DNA from 2 places in the Streptomyces sp. NPDC060002 genome. Region 2 is predicted to be linked to the other one. Evidence: predicted binding sites of a transcription regulator. Region 2 holds the regulator's gene; the other holds the start of a gene.
What was found. Region 2 encodes HspR, which represses chaperone genes until heat shock. Its sites were predicted from a motif close to TTGAGNNNNNNNNNCTCAA; they were not measured.
Positions count from the first base shown of each region.

Region 1: a site for HspR is predicted at 5,016-5,034, ahead of lon (endopeptidase La). Genes of this name have one in related genera too.

Region 1 is NZ_JBHWUW010000030.1:41,163-48,626, forward strand. It holds gene ACFWBD_RS24825 (nitrate- and nitrite sensing domain-containing protein) at 1-710, opposite strand, end outside; gene ACFWBD_RS24830 (hypothetical protein) at 1,079-1,870, shown strand; gene ACFWBD_RS24835 (MarR family winged helix-turn-helix transcriptional regulator) at 1,910-2,410, opposite strand; gene lon (endopeptidase La) at 2,579-4,993, opposite strand; gene ACFWBD_RS24845 (GNAT family N-acetyltransferase) at 5,184-5,840, shown strand; gene ACFWBD_RS24850 (DUF5954 family protein) at 5,972-6,991, shown strand; partial or broken gene ACFWBD_RS24855 (rhomboid-like protein) at 7,048-7,464, opposite strand, start outside.
Region 2 is NZ_JBHWUW010000076.1:920-8,383, reverse strand. It holds gene ACFWBD_RS37790 (hypothetical protein) at 1-1,657, shown strand, start outside; gene ACFWBD_RS37785 (heat shock protein transcriptional repressor HspR) at 1,782-2,234, opposite strand; gene dnaJ (molecular chaperone DnaJ) at 2,240-3,415, opposite strand; gene grpE (nucleotide exchange factor GrpE) at 3,455-4,111, opposite strand; gene dnaK (molecular chaperone DnaK) at 4,108-5,946, opposite strand; gene ACFWBD_RS37765 (MraY family glycosyltransferase) at 6,042-7,265, opposite strand.

The DNA of each region.
Region 1 (7,464 bases), on a different contig from region 2:
GTGTCGGCGCCCGAGGAGACCTTCTCGGTGACCGACCGGCCGGTGACGGGGTCGTACTCGGTCTCGGTGCTCGTCGGCACGTTCAGCGCCGCGAGCAGCAGCCCCCGGGTAGCGGAGGCCTGCTGGACGACGGTGTCGAGCTCGGCGAGGGCGTACGCGCCGGAGCCCGCGCGAGGCGGCATCTCCTCCGCGAGCCGGTCGACGAGCACATGGAGCGCGGCGATGGCACGGGAGTACGCCTCGTGCGCCTGGAGCGCCGAGCTCTCGCCGGTGAGGGCCGACTGGCGCACGGACGGCACGGCGGCGAGGGCCTCGCGCAGCGCCGCGGAGACGTCCGTCCCGGCGGTCAGCTCGCCCGCCTGCCGGTCCACCCGGGCGCTGCCCTGGGCTGAGGGCGCCTTGGACTTCACCCGGCCGGCCGCCACATAGGTGGTGACCTCGTCGCGCTCGTCCGCCAGGGACTGGGCGAGGGCGAGGGCGTCCTGGGTCTGTTCGGCCAGGGTGACCAGGTCCTGGGAGTCCTTCAGCTGCCCGGAGGCGGCGAGGATCGAGGGAGCGCCCGCCCCGGCGACGGCGGCGGCCACGACGGCCACCGCGACGATCAGCCGGTTGCGTACATGGGTCGGACGGCCCTTGCCGACAGGGGTGCGCTCCGCGCCCCCCTCGGAGGCCGTCTGCCTGCCTGTACGCCGAGGCCGCGTCTTCTGCACCGGTGCTCGCATTCCTGACTCGTGTGCCATGGGCCGGATGTGACGCTCCGTCAACTGACGCGTACGCCCGGTACGGTTTCCGACCCTCCCAGTGCCGGTGGGCAGGGGCCTCGCATCGCTTGCCCCGCCACCCGAAGGAGTGAACATCGGAGGAGAGTTGGCGGGCAAGTTCCGCCGACGTGCGCAGGGCCCTTGCACGGCAGGCCGGTTGGACGTGGGCGGCGGGCTTTGACAGTATTCGCCGCCACGCCTTCCCGGAGTGCTTCATTCCCGCCCAAACCAGGCGTCTGACCTGCGACGGTACGTAAGTTCGGGGAACGGTGCCAGCCTTTCGCGAAGGCTGTGAAGGGGTCGTGCAGACTGGCCCGATGCGTACGGAACTTGTATCGGAGGCCGGCGATCGGGCGCGCCCCAACGAGGACTTCGCGAGTGTCGGACTTCCCGCCTTTGGGCAGGGGGGTTCGCTCGTCCTGCTGGACGGGGTGACGCCGCCGCCGGACGGCGCGGGCTGTCTTCATTCGGTCCCCTGGTTCACCGCGCGGCTCGGCGGCGCACTGACCGAACTGACCGTTTCACTCCCGGATGTTCCCCTGGCCGAGGCGCTCGCCCTGGCCATCGCGCGCACCGCCGGGACCCATGCGGGAACCTGTGACCTTTCTCACCCACGTACCCCGCAGGCCACCGTGGTCCTCGCGCGGTGGTCGCCGCGATCCGTCGAGTACCTGGTCCTGTGCGACGCGACGCTGCTGCTGACGGCCCCGGACGGCACGGTCACCCCTGTCCGCGACGACCGGCTGGCCCGCCTGCCGCGCGCCCTGCTGCGGAGCGCCGAGGTCGTCGACGGCACGCTCCGCAACAAGGAGGGCGGGTTCTTCACGGCCGCGGCCGATCCCGAGGTGGCCGCCCGCGCGGTCACCGCGAGCGTGCCGCGCGCGCAGGTCCGCTCGCTGGCCGCGCTGTCGGACGGCGCCACCCGGTGGACGGAGCTCTTCCGGGAGGGCGACTGGACGGACCTGTTCACCCTCGTCCGCGAGGAGGGCGCGCGGGCGCTGGTGGAGCGGGTCCGGGCGCTGGAGCGGGCGGACGCCGACGCCGGACGGACCCTGCTGGGCCGGGCGAAGACGCACGACGACGCGACGGTGGTGTGCGTGGAGCTGTGAACGGTGCCGTCGCGCCCCTCGGGGTGACGTCCTCGTCGGCTACTTCTCCATCCCGCGGTTCAGCTGGTGGAGCAACCGGGCCAGCTCCGCGACCTCTTGGCGGTCCCAGTGGGAGAAGTGGGTGACGTACCGCTCGCGGCGGGCCTCGCGGACCCGGCTCACCCGGGTGCGGCCCTCCTCGGTGAGGTCGACGAGCCAGGCGCGGCCGTCCGCCGGGTCCGGCTCGCGGGCGACCAGCCCGAGCTCCTCCAGGGCGCGCAACTGGCGGGACATGGTGGCCTTGCCGACGCCGATGTAGCCGGCGAGTTCCGTGGCGCGCTGGCGGCCGCACTCCTCCAGCCGGACGAGGAGCCCGTAGGCGGCGGACTCCAGGTCCGGGTGGACCTCACGGGCCATCTCCCCCTGGTTGGCGCGGGCGCGGCGCAGCAGCACCGTGAGCTCCCGCTCCAGGGACAGGAACTCCCGGTCGCCCTGCTCCACACCGCGCGGCGACGCGGCGGACCCGCTGTCGCGTCCGTCGCCGTTTGTGTCCTCGTGCACGTCAGCACCCCTGATCTCGCCGGTCGCCGCCATCGGCGCAGCTCTTAAGTATTTCGCAGGCACGGACCGGCGGCGCTTCCCAGGACCCCGGTGGGGGTTCGCGGCGGAACCGGGAAGGCCCGGGCCTCCCTCACGGGACCCGGGCCTTCCCCTTTCCGGTGGCGTCCGTCACGCCGCGACCGGAACCTCCGGCGTCGCGCCGTTCGTGGCGGGCGCGAGCGCCAGTTCCAGGACCTGGCGGACGTCCGTGACGGCGTGGACGTCGAGCTTGTCCAGAACCTCCGCCGGGACGTCGTCCAGGTCGGGCTCGTTGCGCTTGGGGATGACGACGGTGGTGACGCCCGCCCGGTGCGCGGCGAGCAGCTTCTGCTTCACACCGCCGATCGGCAGGACCCGTCCGGTCAGCGAGACCTCGCCGGTCATCGCCACGTCCGTGCGGACGAGCCGGCCGGACAGCAGGGACGCGAGGGCCGTCGTCATCGTGACGCCGGCGCTCGGGCCGTCCTTGGGCACCGCGCCGGCCGGGAAGTGGATGTGCACGCCCCGGTCCTTCAGGTCGCCCACCGGCAGCTCCAGTTCGGCGCCGTGACTGCGCAGGAAGCTGAGCGCGATCTGCGCCGACTCCTTCATCACGTCACCGAGCTGACCGGTCAGGGTCAGACCCGCCGCGCCGGTCTCCGGGTCGGCCAGCGACGCCTCGACGAAGAGGACGTCTCCGCCGGCGCCGGTGACCGCGAGACCGGTCGCGACACCGGGCACGGCGGTCCGGCGCTCGGCCGGGTCCTGGGCGGACTCGGGCACGTGGTGCGGCCGGCCGATCAGAGCGCGCAGGTCCTCGTCCCGGATGGTGAACGGCAGCTCGCGGTCGCCCAGTTCGTGCTGGGCCGCCACCTTGCGCAGCAGCCGCGCGATGGACCGCTCCAGGGTGCGCACCCCCGCCTCGCGGGTGTACTCGCCGGCGAGCTTGCGCAGCGCGCTCTCGTCGAGGGCCACCTCGTCCTTGTCCAGGCCCGCCCGCTCCAGCTGGCGGGGGAGCAGGTGGTCGCGGGCGATGACGACCTTCTCGTCCTCGGTGTAGCCGTCGAGGCGGACCAGCTCCATACGGTCGAGCAGGGCCTCCGGGATGGCTTCGAGCACGTTGGCGGTGGCGAGGAAGACCACGTCCGACAGGTCGAGCTCGACCTCCAGGTAGTGGTCGCGGAACGTGTGGTTCTGCGCCGGGTCCAGGACCTCCAGCAGGGCGGCCGCCGGGTCGCCCCGGAAGTCGGATCCCACCTTGTCGATCTCGTCGAGGAGCACCACCGGGTTCAGCGACCCGGCCTCCTTGATCGCCCGCACGATCCGGCCGGGCAGCGCGCCGACGTAGGTGCGGCGGTGGCCGCGGATCTCGGCCTCGTCCCGGACGCCGCCGAGGGCCACGCGGACGAACTTGCGCCCCATGGCGTGGGCGACGGACTCGCCGAGGCTGGTCTTGCCGACGCCGGGCGGGCCGACGAGCGCGAGCACCGCGCCGCCGCGCCGCCCGCCCACGACACCCAGGCCGCGCTCGCCGCGCCGCTTGCGCACCGCGAGGTACTCGGTGATCCGCTCCTTCACGTCGTCCAGGCCGGCGTGCTCGGCGTCGAGGACGGCGCGGGCGCCCTGGATGTCGTACCGGTCCTCGGTCCGCTCGTTCCACGGCAGTTCGAGGACGGTGTCCAGCCAGGTGCGGATCCAGGAGCCCTCGGGCGACTGGTCGCTGGAGCGCTCCAGCTTGTCGACCTCCTTGAGAGCGGCCTCGCGGACCTTCTCGGGCAGGTCGGCGGCCTCGACGCGGGCGCGGTAGTCGTCGGACTCCTCGCCCTCCTGTTCGCCGTTGAGCTCGCGCAGCTCCTTGCGCACGGCCTCGAGCTGGCGCCGCAGCAGGAACTCGCGCTGCTGCTTGTCGACGCCCTCCTGGACGTCCTTGGCGATCGTCTCGGCCACGTCCTGCTCGGCGAGGTGGTCGCGCAGTTGCTGGGTGGCGAGCTTCAGGCGGGCCACCGGGTCGGCGGTCTCCAGGAGCTCCACCTTCTGTTCGGTGGTCAGGAACGGCGAGTAGCCGGAGTTGTCGGCGAGCGCGGAGACGTCGTCGATGGCCTGGACGCGGTCGACGACCTGCCAGGCGGCGCGCTTGCGCAGCCAGGCGGTGGCGAGCGCCTTGTACTCCTTGACGAGTTCGGCGACATGACCGGGCAGCGGCTCGGGGACGGTCCGGTCGACCTTCGTCCCCTCGACCCACAGGGCCGCGCCCGGCCCGGTGGTACCGGCGCCGATCTTCACGCGGCCGCGGCCGCGGATCAGCGCGCCCGGGTCGCCGTCGGCCAGCCGGCCGACCTGCTCGACGGTGCCGAGCACACCGGTGTTCGCGTAGGTCCCGTCGATGCGCGGGACGAGCAGCACACGGGGCTTTCCGGGCTCCGAGCGGGCGGCGGCCTGAGCGGCCTCGACCGCGGCGCGTACATCGGTGTCGTTGAGGTCCAGTGGAACCACCATGCCGGGGAGCACGACCTCGTCATCGAGAGGCAACACAGGCAGGGTGAGCGGTGTGGACGGCGAAGCCATGATCTCCCCTTAGGCAGTCAAGTTGAGCTATGCCGACTCAATGCACGTGAGTCCCCGAATGTTCCCCGCGAGAGGACCCGTTCGCTGTGGGCGATCACGGCTGTTCCGGCGGGCGGTTTCGGACTTACGGTCGGCTGTAATGGGTCAACAAGCCCAGCACCTCTTACCAGGCCGTCATCAGGGGGTTCGTATGGATCGTTTCGCGCAGGCGTGGGTGGACGGGTGGGTCGTGTCGCGTGGGGCGGCTCCGCCCGTGGCCGAACCATGGGGCTGGACCGTCGACGTGGGAGCGGGAACCCATCACGTCACCCGGCACGTGCTCGGCGCGACGAACGACGCCGTGGCGGAGCCGGCCGTCCGGAAGGCGGCGGGCGCGGTGACCGGGGCCGGCGTGTGGCTGAAGGTCTTCGCCGACCCGGCGGTGGTCGGGCCCTGGCTGGGGCCGGACTGGTGGACCGACCCCGAGCCCGGCTTCCTGATGACGGCTCCGCTCGCGGACGTCCCGCCCGGCGCCGCCCCCGACGGCTACCGGACCCGCACCTGGTCGCGCGGCGGCGTGACCCGCACCATGATCGCCGCCCCGGACGGCTCCCTGGCCGCGCGCGGCCAGATCGCCCCGACCGGCGCCACGGCCGTCGTCGACCAGATCGAGACCTCCCCAGGCCACCGCCGCCGCGGACTCGGCGCCCTCGTCATGCGGACCCTGCACCGCGCGGCGGCCGAACAGGGCGCCCGGACCGGCGTACTGGGCGCGACACCGCAGGGGCGGGCACTGTACGAGTCTCTGGGCTGGCGCGTCGAGTCATCGCTGACCAGCGCGAAGTTCACGGGAGACACACGGGGGTGACGTCCGGCGGCCGAGAGGGCGCATCCTTCGCCGCCGCACGACGGGGCACGCCCCTCGCGCCCCCTCTCCGTACCCCGCCCACTTCCGGCATTCACCCCGAAGCCACCCGCCCGCGCGACCACAATGCGCGTATGAGCGATGACTGGAAGCGACGGCTCGACGCCCTCCACGCCGACCTGGTCCGCCGTGACGACCCCGTCGCCTGGGTGACGGAGGCGGACGCCGTCGAGGCCTCACGGCACTATCCGCACATCGCGCTGCGCGGACCCGTCTTCGGTGTCGCCGCGCGGGAACCGTCGGCCGCAGAGCCGGGCTGGCGGCTGCTGAAGCCGGTGGTGGACGGCATGCCCCAGCAGGCCCGGGACGGACTCAACTCCCACCTGTGGTTCAAGGCGAAGGACGGCACCGACGACCCGGCCGCCCGGCGCGAGCTGCTGGCGGCCGTGGCCGTGCTGGAGCGGGCCCCGGCCGACGAGGTGGAGGCGCTGGGCGTGCGCTACCGCGTGGTGCGCGGCGACGAGTTCGCCCGGACCGGCGACGACGGTCTGGAGCCGCCCCGGCCCACCGACCTCGAGTCCGTGAACCCGTCGTGGGAGGACCCGGGCGCCGTCCCGTCGCCGGACGTGGGATACGTCCTGGACCCCGACCGGGACGAGGGCCCGATGGCAGGCGCCCTCCGGCTGGGCCTGCGCGACTTCACGTACACGGGCGCCCGCTTCCCGGCCGACGTGCGCGCGGACTCCGAGTGGGCGGCCCGGACCCATCCGGACGTGGTGCGGCTGCCCGTCGGCTTCTCGGTGGCCGAACGCGACGGGTCCGGCTGGACCCCGTGCGGGTCCCTGGCGGCGACCCCGCACGAGGCACGCCGCTCGCTGTACGAGGGGATGGCCCGCGTCTGGGCGATGCTCTACCGCTTCGACGAGCGCAAGAAGGCCCTGTACGCGCGGGCCGCGGAGGCGTTCCGCGCGGCCGGCCGAGCCGACGAGGCGAGCGTGGAGGACCGCCTGTTCCGGATCTGCCGCGTCGAGCGGATGGTCCGCCTGGGCCCCGACGGCCCCGAGCCGCCCCGCCCGTCGGACCTCGACGAGTACGGCCCCATGAAGCTCCACCCGACCCTGCACGCGGACGGCAGGGTCCAGTACGACGACTGACCGGGAAGGACGGGCACCGGCCGGTGCCCGGAGCGGCGTTCAGCAGCCGGGAGCGGTCGGGTCCGCGGCGGCCGCCGGAGCCACGGCCAGGTGCCGACGCCTATCGCCAGCGCGATCAGGTGTCCCCAGTTCGTCATCGGGTCGGTGAAGGCGACCAGGTCCTGGAGCAGCATCCCGCCGAAGGCGGCGAGCAGCGGCCAGCGCAGCCACGGCCCGAGCAGGCCGGCCAGGGCGCCGACACTCGCCGCGACGCCGAAGCTGATGCCGTAGTCGAGGCGGTGCAGCGAACTGTCGGGCAGCCGGCCCACGAGCACGGCCAGGCCCACCGGCACCTCGGTCGCGAGGGTGGCCAGGACATGCCCGAGCAGGAAGACGACGGCCGTACGGACGCCGCCTATGCGCCGCTCCAGCGTCGTGAGGACGGCCAGGAAGCCGAGCGTGAACGGGGAGGCGAAGCCGCCCGCCACCCACAG
Region 2 (7,464 bases):
CGACGGGGTTCCCAGCATCGCCACCGGTCTGACACCCGACGTCGTGCCGGGCATGCCCCGCGGCGACTTCCCCGTGGAGAGCCGTAGCGAAGCCGTACGGCTGATCGGCGAGCGGCTGCGGGAGTTGGAGGGGCAGGGGTTCGCCGGTGCGGGCGAGATGTGCGCCTGGCTGACCCAGGCCGAGCGGAGCGGCGCAGACGCCGGTACCGTGCTCGGCGCCCTGAACTCCTACGCGGAACTGAAGGACGCCCTCTCGGCCGGCCTGGGCGCCGCGGACGAAACCCGCATGAACAACTGCTTCACCGCACTCGTCTCGACACAGAAGTGGGAGGCGGCGCGCGAAGCCGCGGCGGACCGGGTGCTGCTGGGCGACGAGGTCGCCGACAACCGTTTCGACCCACACGCCGCCCAGCACTGGATCATCGCCGGGTCCGGCGGCACGGGCGTCGCCAACGCGGAGATCATCCTGAGGGAGAATCTCGACGCCCACGTCACGATCATCGGCCGGCCGGCACCGGACGCTCTGCGACACCAGGTCCAGTACCCGGAGATGGTCGCCAAGTACGCCGAGGGAGAGAACCCGCGCCTGACGATCGGCCTGGCGCAGGTGGGCGCGATCGAGACCTATCGGCACGAGAGCGGAGAGACCTGGTTCCAGGCCGACTACGTGGACCCGCTGACCGGGGAACCGAAGACGGCCAGGGCCGACGGCTACGTCACCAGCCTCGGCCGCACCAACCCGCTCCCTCCCGCCCTCCAGGTCCTCGCCAACGAGGTCCGGGACCGGGGCGGCGAGATCTCCGGTGACCTGCTGTTCGACAAGGACGACCAGTACATCGGCTACGGGCTCACCTTCGCCGTGGACGGCAGGGAACACCGCGTCGACGTGGACGGCGCGGCCTCCTGGCAGCTGCCGCGCGAGATCTTCGCCCCGGAGACGCGAATCCAGGCCGAGCTGAACGCGATGGGCGTCCGCGGTCTGCCGTCCGAGACCGGCAACGCGGCCCCCGGCTTCTCCCCGATCGCCCGCCAGAGCGCCCTGCGCGCCCGCGCCGTCGCGGCGGCAGCGGCCGGCGACCCCGAAGCCGTACGACGGATGGCGACGATCCCGGAACGCTGGCAACGCCCGGACCTGGGCCAGGGGGCAACTCCCCCGACCACCGGCCCCCAGCCCCCCGCCCTCCCCCAGGAAAAGTCCGAGCCCACAACGGAACGGGACCCGAGCCCGGAACGGGACCCGAGCCCGGAACGGGACCCGAGCCCGGAACGGGACCCGAAGCCCGTCACCGCCCCCGGCCCAGCCCCAGCACCGGCCCAGCCCACAACCCCGGCACCGGCACCGGCACCGGCCCAGTCCTCAACCCAGGCTCCGACCCCCGCCCAGGCTCCGACCCCCGCCCAGTCCCCAACCCCGGCTCCGTCGCCAACCCCGGCTCCGTCGCCAACCCCGGCTCCGTCGCCAACCCCGACCCCGGCTCCGTCCCCAACCCCAACCCCCGCCCCCTCCCCCGCCCCGGGTGTCTCCGGTTCACATCTCTGGCAGATGGGTGTGCCCCGGGGTGGCGCCAACCGGCCGACCGCCCCCGCCCAGCAGCCGCCGCAGCAACAGCCGCCGGGCCTTGAGCGGCCTGAGCCGGGTGTCGGCATGGGCGACTGACTGTCGGACGAGGACGGGACGGGGCGGGACAGGCCGGGCGGGACGGGACGGCCGTAGAAGACAGGAAAGGGGCCCGGAGACGAATCTCCGGGCCCCTTCCAACTTTTATACGTACCGCCACGCGTCAGTCCGTCGGCTGCTGCCGCTTCGGCCGCCAGACCACCAGCGCGCTGGTCTGCTGCACCTCCTGGTACGGCACCAGGTCCCGCCGGTAGGAGGCGTGCACCGCCGCCTCCCGCTGCTGCATGGCCGTGGCCGCGCCGTCCAGCGCGGCCTCCAGCTCCGCGGCCCGCGCCTGGAGCGCGGCCACCTGGTTCTCCAGCTCGATGATCCGCTTGATGCCGGCCAGGTTGATGCCCTCGTCCTGGGACAGGGCCTGCACCGTGCGCAGCAGCTCGATGTCGCGGGCCGAGTAGCGGCGCCCGCGGCCGGCGGTGCGGTCGGGGGAGACGAGACCCAGGCGGTCGTACTGACGCAGCGTCTGCGGATGCAGGCCCGAGAGCTGGGCCGCCACCGAGATGACGTAGACCGGAGTCTCCTGGGTCAGTTCATACGGGTTACGCCGACGGCCGTCCATCACTCTCATGCTCCCTTCGCGGCCTCGAACAGCTCCGCCCGCGGGTCCTCGCCCGCGGTCGCCTCGCGATACGCCTCCAGCGCCTCACGAGCCTTCCCCGACAAGTCCTTCGGAACACTCACCTCGACGGTGACCAACAGGTCGCCGCGGGTGCCGTCCTTGCGGACCGCGCCCTTGCCCCGCGCCCGCATGGTGCGGCCGTTGGGCGTGCCGGGCGGAAGCTTCAAGGTCAGGGACGGTCCACCGAGCGTCGGCACCCTGATCTCGCCGCCGAGTGCCGCTTCGGTGAACGTCACCGGCACGGTCACCGTGAGGTTGTCCTCCTTGCGGCCGAACACCGGGTGGGCGCCCACGTGGACGACGACGTACAGGTCGCCCGCCGGGCCGCCGCGCTCGCCCGGGGCGCCCTTGCCGCGCAGCCGGATGCGCTGACCGTCCGTCACCCCCGCGGGGATGCGGACCTGCATGGTCCTCGACGACTTCGCGCGGCCGCTGCCCTTGCAGTCCAGGCAGGGATGCTCGGCGATCAGGCCGCGGCCCTTGCAGTCGGGGCAGGGGTCGGTCAGGGAGAAACCGCCTCCCGAGCCCCTCGCCACCTGGCCCGTGCCCACGCAGGTCGGGCACACGCGCGGCGTGCCGTTCTTGTCGCCCGTCCCCGAACACGCCTTGCAGGGGGCCTGCGAGGACATGCGCAGCGGGACCGTCGCGCCCTCGATCGCCTCCGTGAAGGTCAGGGTGACCTCGGTGTCGATGTCCTGGCCGCGCCGGGGCTGGGTCCGGGTCGTGCCGGGACCGCCGCGGTTGAACAGGCCGCCGAACACGTCCCCGATGCCGCCGCCGAAGCCGCCCTGGGCACCGCCGCCCGGGGCGCCGCCTCCGAAGAGGTCGCCCAGGTCGAAGTTGAAGTTGCCGCCCGCCCCCGGGCCGGGGCGGAAGCCGCCGTTGCCGAAGAGGGCGCGCGCCTCGTCGTACTCCTTGCGCTTCTTGGGGTCACCGAGGACGTCGTTCGCCTCGGAGATCTCCTTGAAGCGCTCCTCCGCCTTGGCGTTGCCCTTGTTGGCGTCGGGGTGGAACTCGCGGGCGAGCTTCCGGTACGCCTTCTTGATCTCGGCCTCGGTGGCGTCCTTGGGGACGCCGAGGACCTTGTAGAAGTCCTTCTCGACGAAGTCCTTGGTGCTCATCCTCGACGTCCCTCCTCCCACCCGCTCATCCGATCGAGCTCAGCCCTCGTCCGGGCCACCGCTCTCCTTGTCGTCGGCCGCCTCGGCCTCGTCGGCCTTCGCCGCCTGTGCACCGGGCTGCGGTTCGGCGACGGCCACCCGCGCGGGGCGGATGGTGCGCTCGCCGATCCGGTACCCGGGCTGAAGGATCGCCACGCACGTCGTCTCGGTGACGTCGGGCGCGTAGCTGTGCATCAGGGCTTCGTGGATCGTCGGGTCGAAGGGCTCGCCCTCCTTGCCGAACTGCTGGAGGCCCATCTTGGCCGCGACGGTCTCCAGCGATTCGCCCACCGACTTGAAGCCGCCGACGAACTCGCCGTGTTCCCGCGCGCGGCCGATGTCGTCGAGCACGGGCAGGAGTTCGGTCAGGAGGTTCGCGATGGCGATCTCCTTGACCGCGATCCGGTCGCGCTCGACCCGGCGGCGGTAGTTCTGGTACTCGGCCTGGAGGCGCTGGAGGTCGGCGGTGCGCTCGCCCAGAGCGGTGCGCACCTGGTCCAGCTGGGCCACCAGACCGGCTGTCTGGTTCTCGTCCCCGGCCGGGGCCGCCCCCGCCGCCGAAGCGGGGGAGGGAGCGGTCTTCGGCTCGGCGTCTTCAGGGGTGGCGCCGGAGGGGACGTCGGGCTTCTCCTCGAAGCCCGGGGTCTCCTCCGTCACGCGGCACCGTCCTTGCGCTCGTCGTCCACGATCTCGGCGTCCACGACGTCGTCGTCCGCCTTCGGGGCGTCGGCCTTGGGAGCGTCGGCGCCCTGACCGGCCTGGGCGTCGGCGTACATGGCCTGGCCGACCTTCTGCGAGACCGCGGCGACCTTCTCGGTGGCCGTGCGGATCTCGGCGCTGTCCTCGCCCTTGAGCGCGGCCTTCAGCTCCTCGACGGCGGCCTCGACCTCGGTCTTGACCTCGCCCGGGACCTTGTCCTCGTTGTCCTTGAGGAACTTCTCCGTCTGGTAGACGAGCTGCTCGCCCTGGTTACGGGACTCGGCGGCCTCGCGACGGCGGTGGTCCTCGTCCGCGTACTGCTCGGCCTCCTGGCGCATGCGGTCGACCTCGTCCTTCGGCAGCGAGGAGCCGCCGGTGACGGTCATCTTCTGCTCCTTGCCCGTGCCGAGGTCCTTGGCCGTGACGTGCATGATGCCGTTGGCGTCGATGTCGAAGGCGACCTCGATCTGCGGGACGCCACGCGGCGCCGGCGGCAGACCGGTCAGCTCGAACATGCCGAGCTTCTTGTTGTAGGCCGCGATCTCGCGCTCGCCCTGGTAGACCTGGATCTGCACCGACGGCTGGTTGTCCTCGGCCGTCGTGAAGATCTCCGAACGCTTCGTCGGGATCGTCGTGTTGCGCTCGATCAGCTTGGTCATGATGCCGCCCTTGGTCTCGATACCGAGGGACAGCGGGGTCACGTCGAGGAGCAGGACGTCCTTGACCTCACCCTTGAGGACACCGGCCTGGAGCGCGGCGCCGATGGCGACGACCTCGTCCGGGTTCACGCCCTTGTTGGCGTCCTGACCGCCGGTCAGCTCCCTGACGAGCTCGGCGACGGCGGGCATCCGGGTCGAACCACCGACGAGAACGACGTGGTCGATCTCGGAGAGGTTGATGCCGGCGTCCTTGATGACGTTGTGGAACGGCGTCTTGCAGCGCTCCAGCAGGTCGGCCGTCAGCTGCTGGAACTGAGCTCGCGTGAGCTTCTCGTCCAGGTGCAGCGGGCCCTCGGCGGACGCCGTGATGTAGGGCAGGTTGATCGAGGTCTCGGTGGACGAGGACAGCTCGATCTTCGCCTTCTCGGCGGCCTCACGCAGACGCTGGAGCGCCATCTTGTCCTTGGCGAGGTCGACACCGTGGCCGGCCTTGAACTGCTGCACCAGGTAGTCGACGACACGCTGGTCCCAGTCGTCACCACCGAGGTGGTTGTCGCCGTTGGTGGCCTTCACCTCGACGACGCCGTCACCGATCTCCAGGAGGGACACGTCGAACGTGCCGCCACCGAGGTCGAAGACGAGGATCGTCTGGTCGTCCTTGTCGAGGCCGTACGCGAGCGCGGCCGCGGTGGGCTCGTTGACGATGCGAAGGACGTTGAGACCGGCGATCTCACCGGCTTCCTTCGTCGCCTGACGCTCGGAGTCGTTGAAGTACGCCGGGACGGTGATGACCGCGTCGGCCACCTTCTCGCCCAGGTACGCCTCGGCGTCGCGCTTGAGCTTCTGCAGGATGAACGCGCTCATCTGCTGCGGGTTGAAGTTCTTCCCGTCGAGCTCGATCGTCCAGTCCGTGCCCATGTGACGCTTCACGGAGCGGATGGTCCGGTCCACGTTCGTGACTGCCTGGCGCTTGGCCACCTCGCCGACGAGCACTTCACCGTTCTTGGCGAAGGCGACGACGGACGGCGTGGTCCGGGCACCCTCGGCGTTGGTGATGACGGTGGGCTCGCCGCCCTCCAGAACGCTGACGACCGAGTTCGTTGTGCCCAGGTCGATGCCGACCGCACGTGCCATGGTGATCTTCCTCCAGCTGACTTGAGTGGAACGGACTCAAGTGTGCACGAGGCTCACCTCTGGGTCAACAGACCTGAGTCGCACCCACTCAACTCTTATCCGTTCCTTACACGCAAGGACGCGTTGACCTGCGGCGATACGGATCGCCCGGCCCGCCGCACACCAGGTTCCGGGTGGTGCGCAGGGTCCTCGGATTGACGCCGGGGCGCATACACCGACGCCGCACCCGACCCGGGACGCGGCGCCGGGCGGGGCGCCGGGCGGGGCGCGGGGCGGGGCGCGGGGCGACCCGCACGCCCGACCCGCCCAGTTCGACCAGCCCTGCGGGCACGACGGCCACGCGCGCGTGGCGGCCCGTACACCGCGACCCGCAGCATCCCGAGTACGACGACGAGCGCCCCGCCGGCCACCCACGACACCGCCCGCACGTCCACCCACCCGGCGTGCACCAGCACCCCGACGAGCACCGCGGCGAAGGCCGCCACCCCGAGCAGCACGGTCACCCCCTGCGCGGTGAGCCCCAACCGCCGCAGCCGGTGGGCGAGATGGTCGGACGCGCCACGCAGCAACGGCCGTCGGGCCAGCCGCCGGGACAGCACGACCAGGACGACATCGGCCACGCCTACCGCGGTGAGCGCGAACAGCACTCCCGAACCGGCGACCGGATCGTGCCCCGCGCGGGCGATCACGGCGGCCGCCGCGAGGAGGAAGCCCGCGAAGAGCGACCCGCACGCCCCGAGGGCGACACGCGCGGGAGGCCAGTTGTGCATCAGGAACCCGGTCAGCGCGGCGGCGAACACGCTCAGCAGGACCGCCAGCCCGTCCATGACCTCGACCGCGGCACAGGCGGCCACTCCGAAGGCGGTGACGACCGCGACGGTTCCGGCCACTCCGTCGGCGTGGTCGAGCGACCGGAAGGCGAGGGCGACGAAGGTGATCCAGCCGACACCCGCCACTGCGGCCACCGCCCCGGTGTCGCCGTACGGCACCACGAAGGCGGCCGCGGCCGCCGTACCGACCACCAGGAACCGCGCGTTGAGCCGCCACACGTCCGCGACGAGCCCGAGCGCGGCGACAGCGCCCCCCGCGACGAGCAGCACCTCGATGCCGTCGCCGAGCGGGGCGATGCCCGTCCAGTCCCCGGCGACCGCGACGAGACAGGTGGCGAGCGCCACGGCGGCGCCCCCGAACAGAGGCACCCGCCGCTGCCGCTGCCGCCGGTCGAGCAACCCCAGGCGCAGGGCGGGCACGCGCAGCAGCGCGGCGAGGACGGCGGCGAGGAACAGGGCGGTGATGGCTGCGACGATCCCGTAGAGCACGGATATAAATTAGTCACATATGTACCAATTTGGTACGAATAACACGGCCGAGTCGCGACCGGATCCCAACCGGATCCCGACCGGAACCCGACCTTCCCCCCACCTGGAGCCAGCCCGATATCCATCCGAACCGGACCCGGACTCGGCCCGAACCCGACCCGAACCCGACCCGGACTCGACCCGAACCCGACCGGATTCT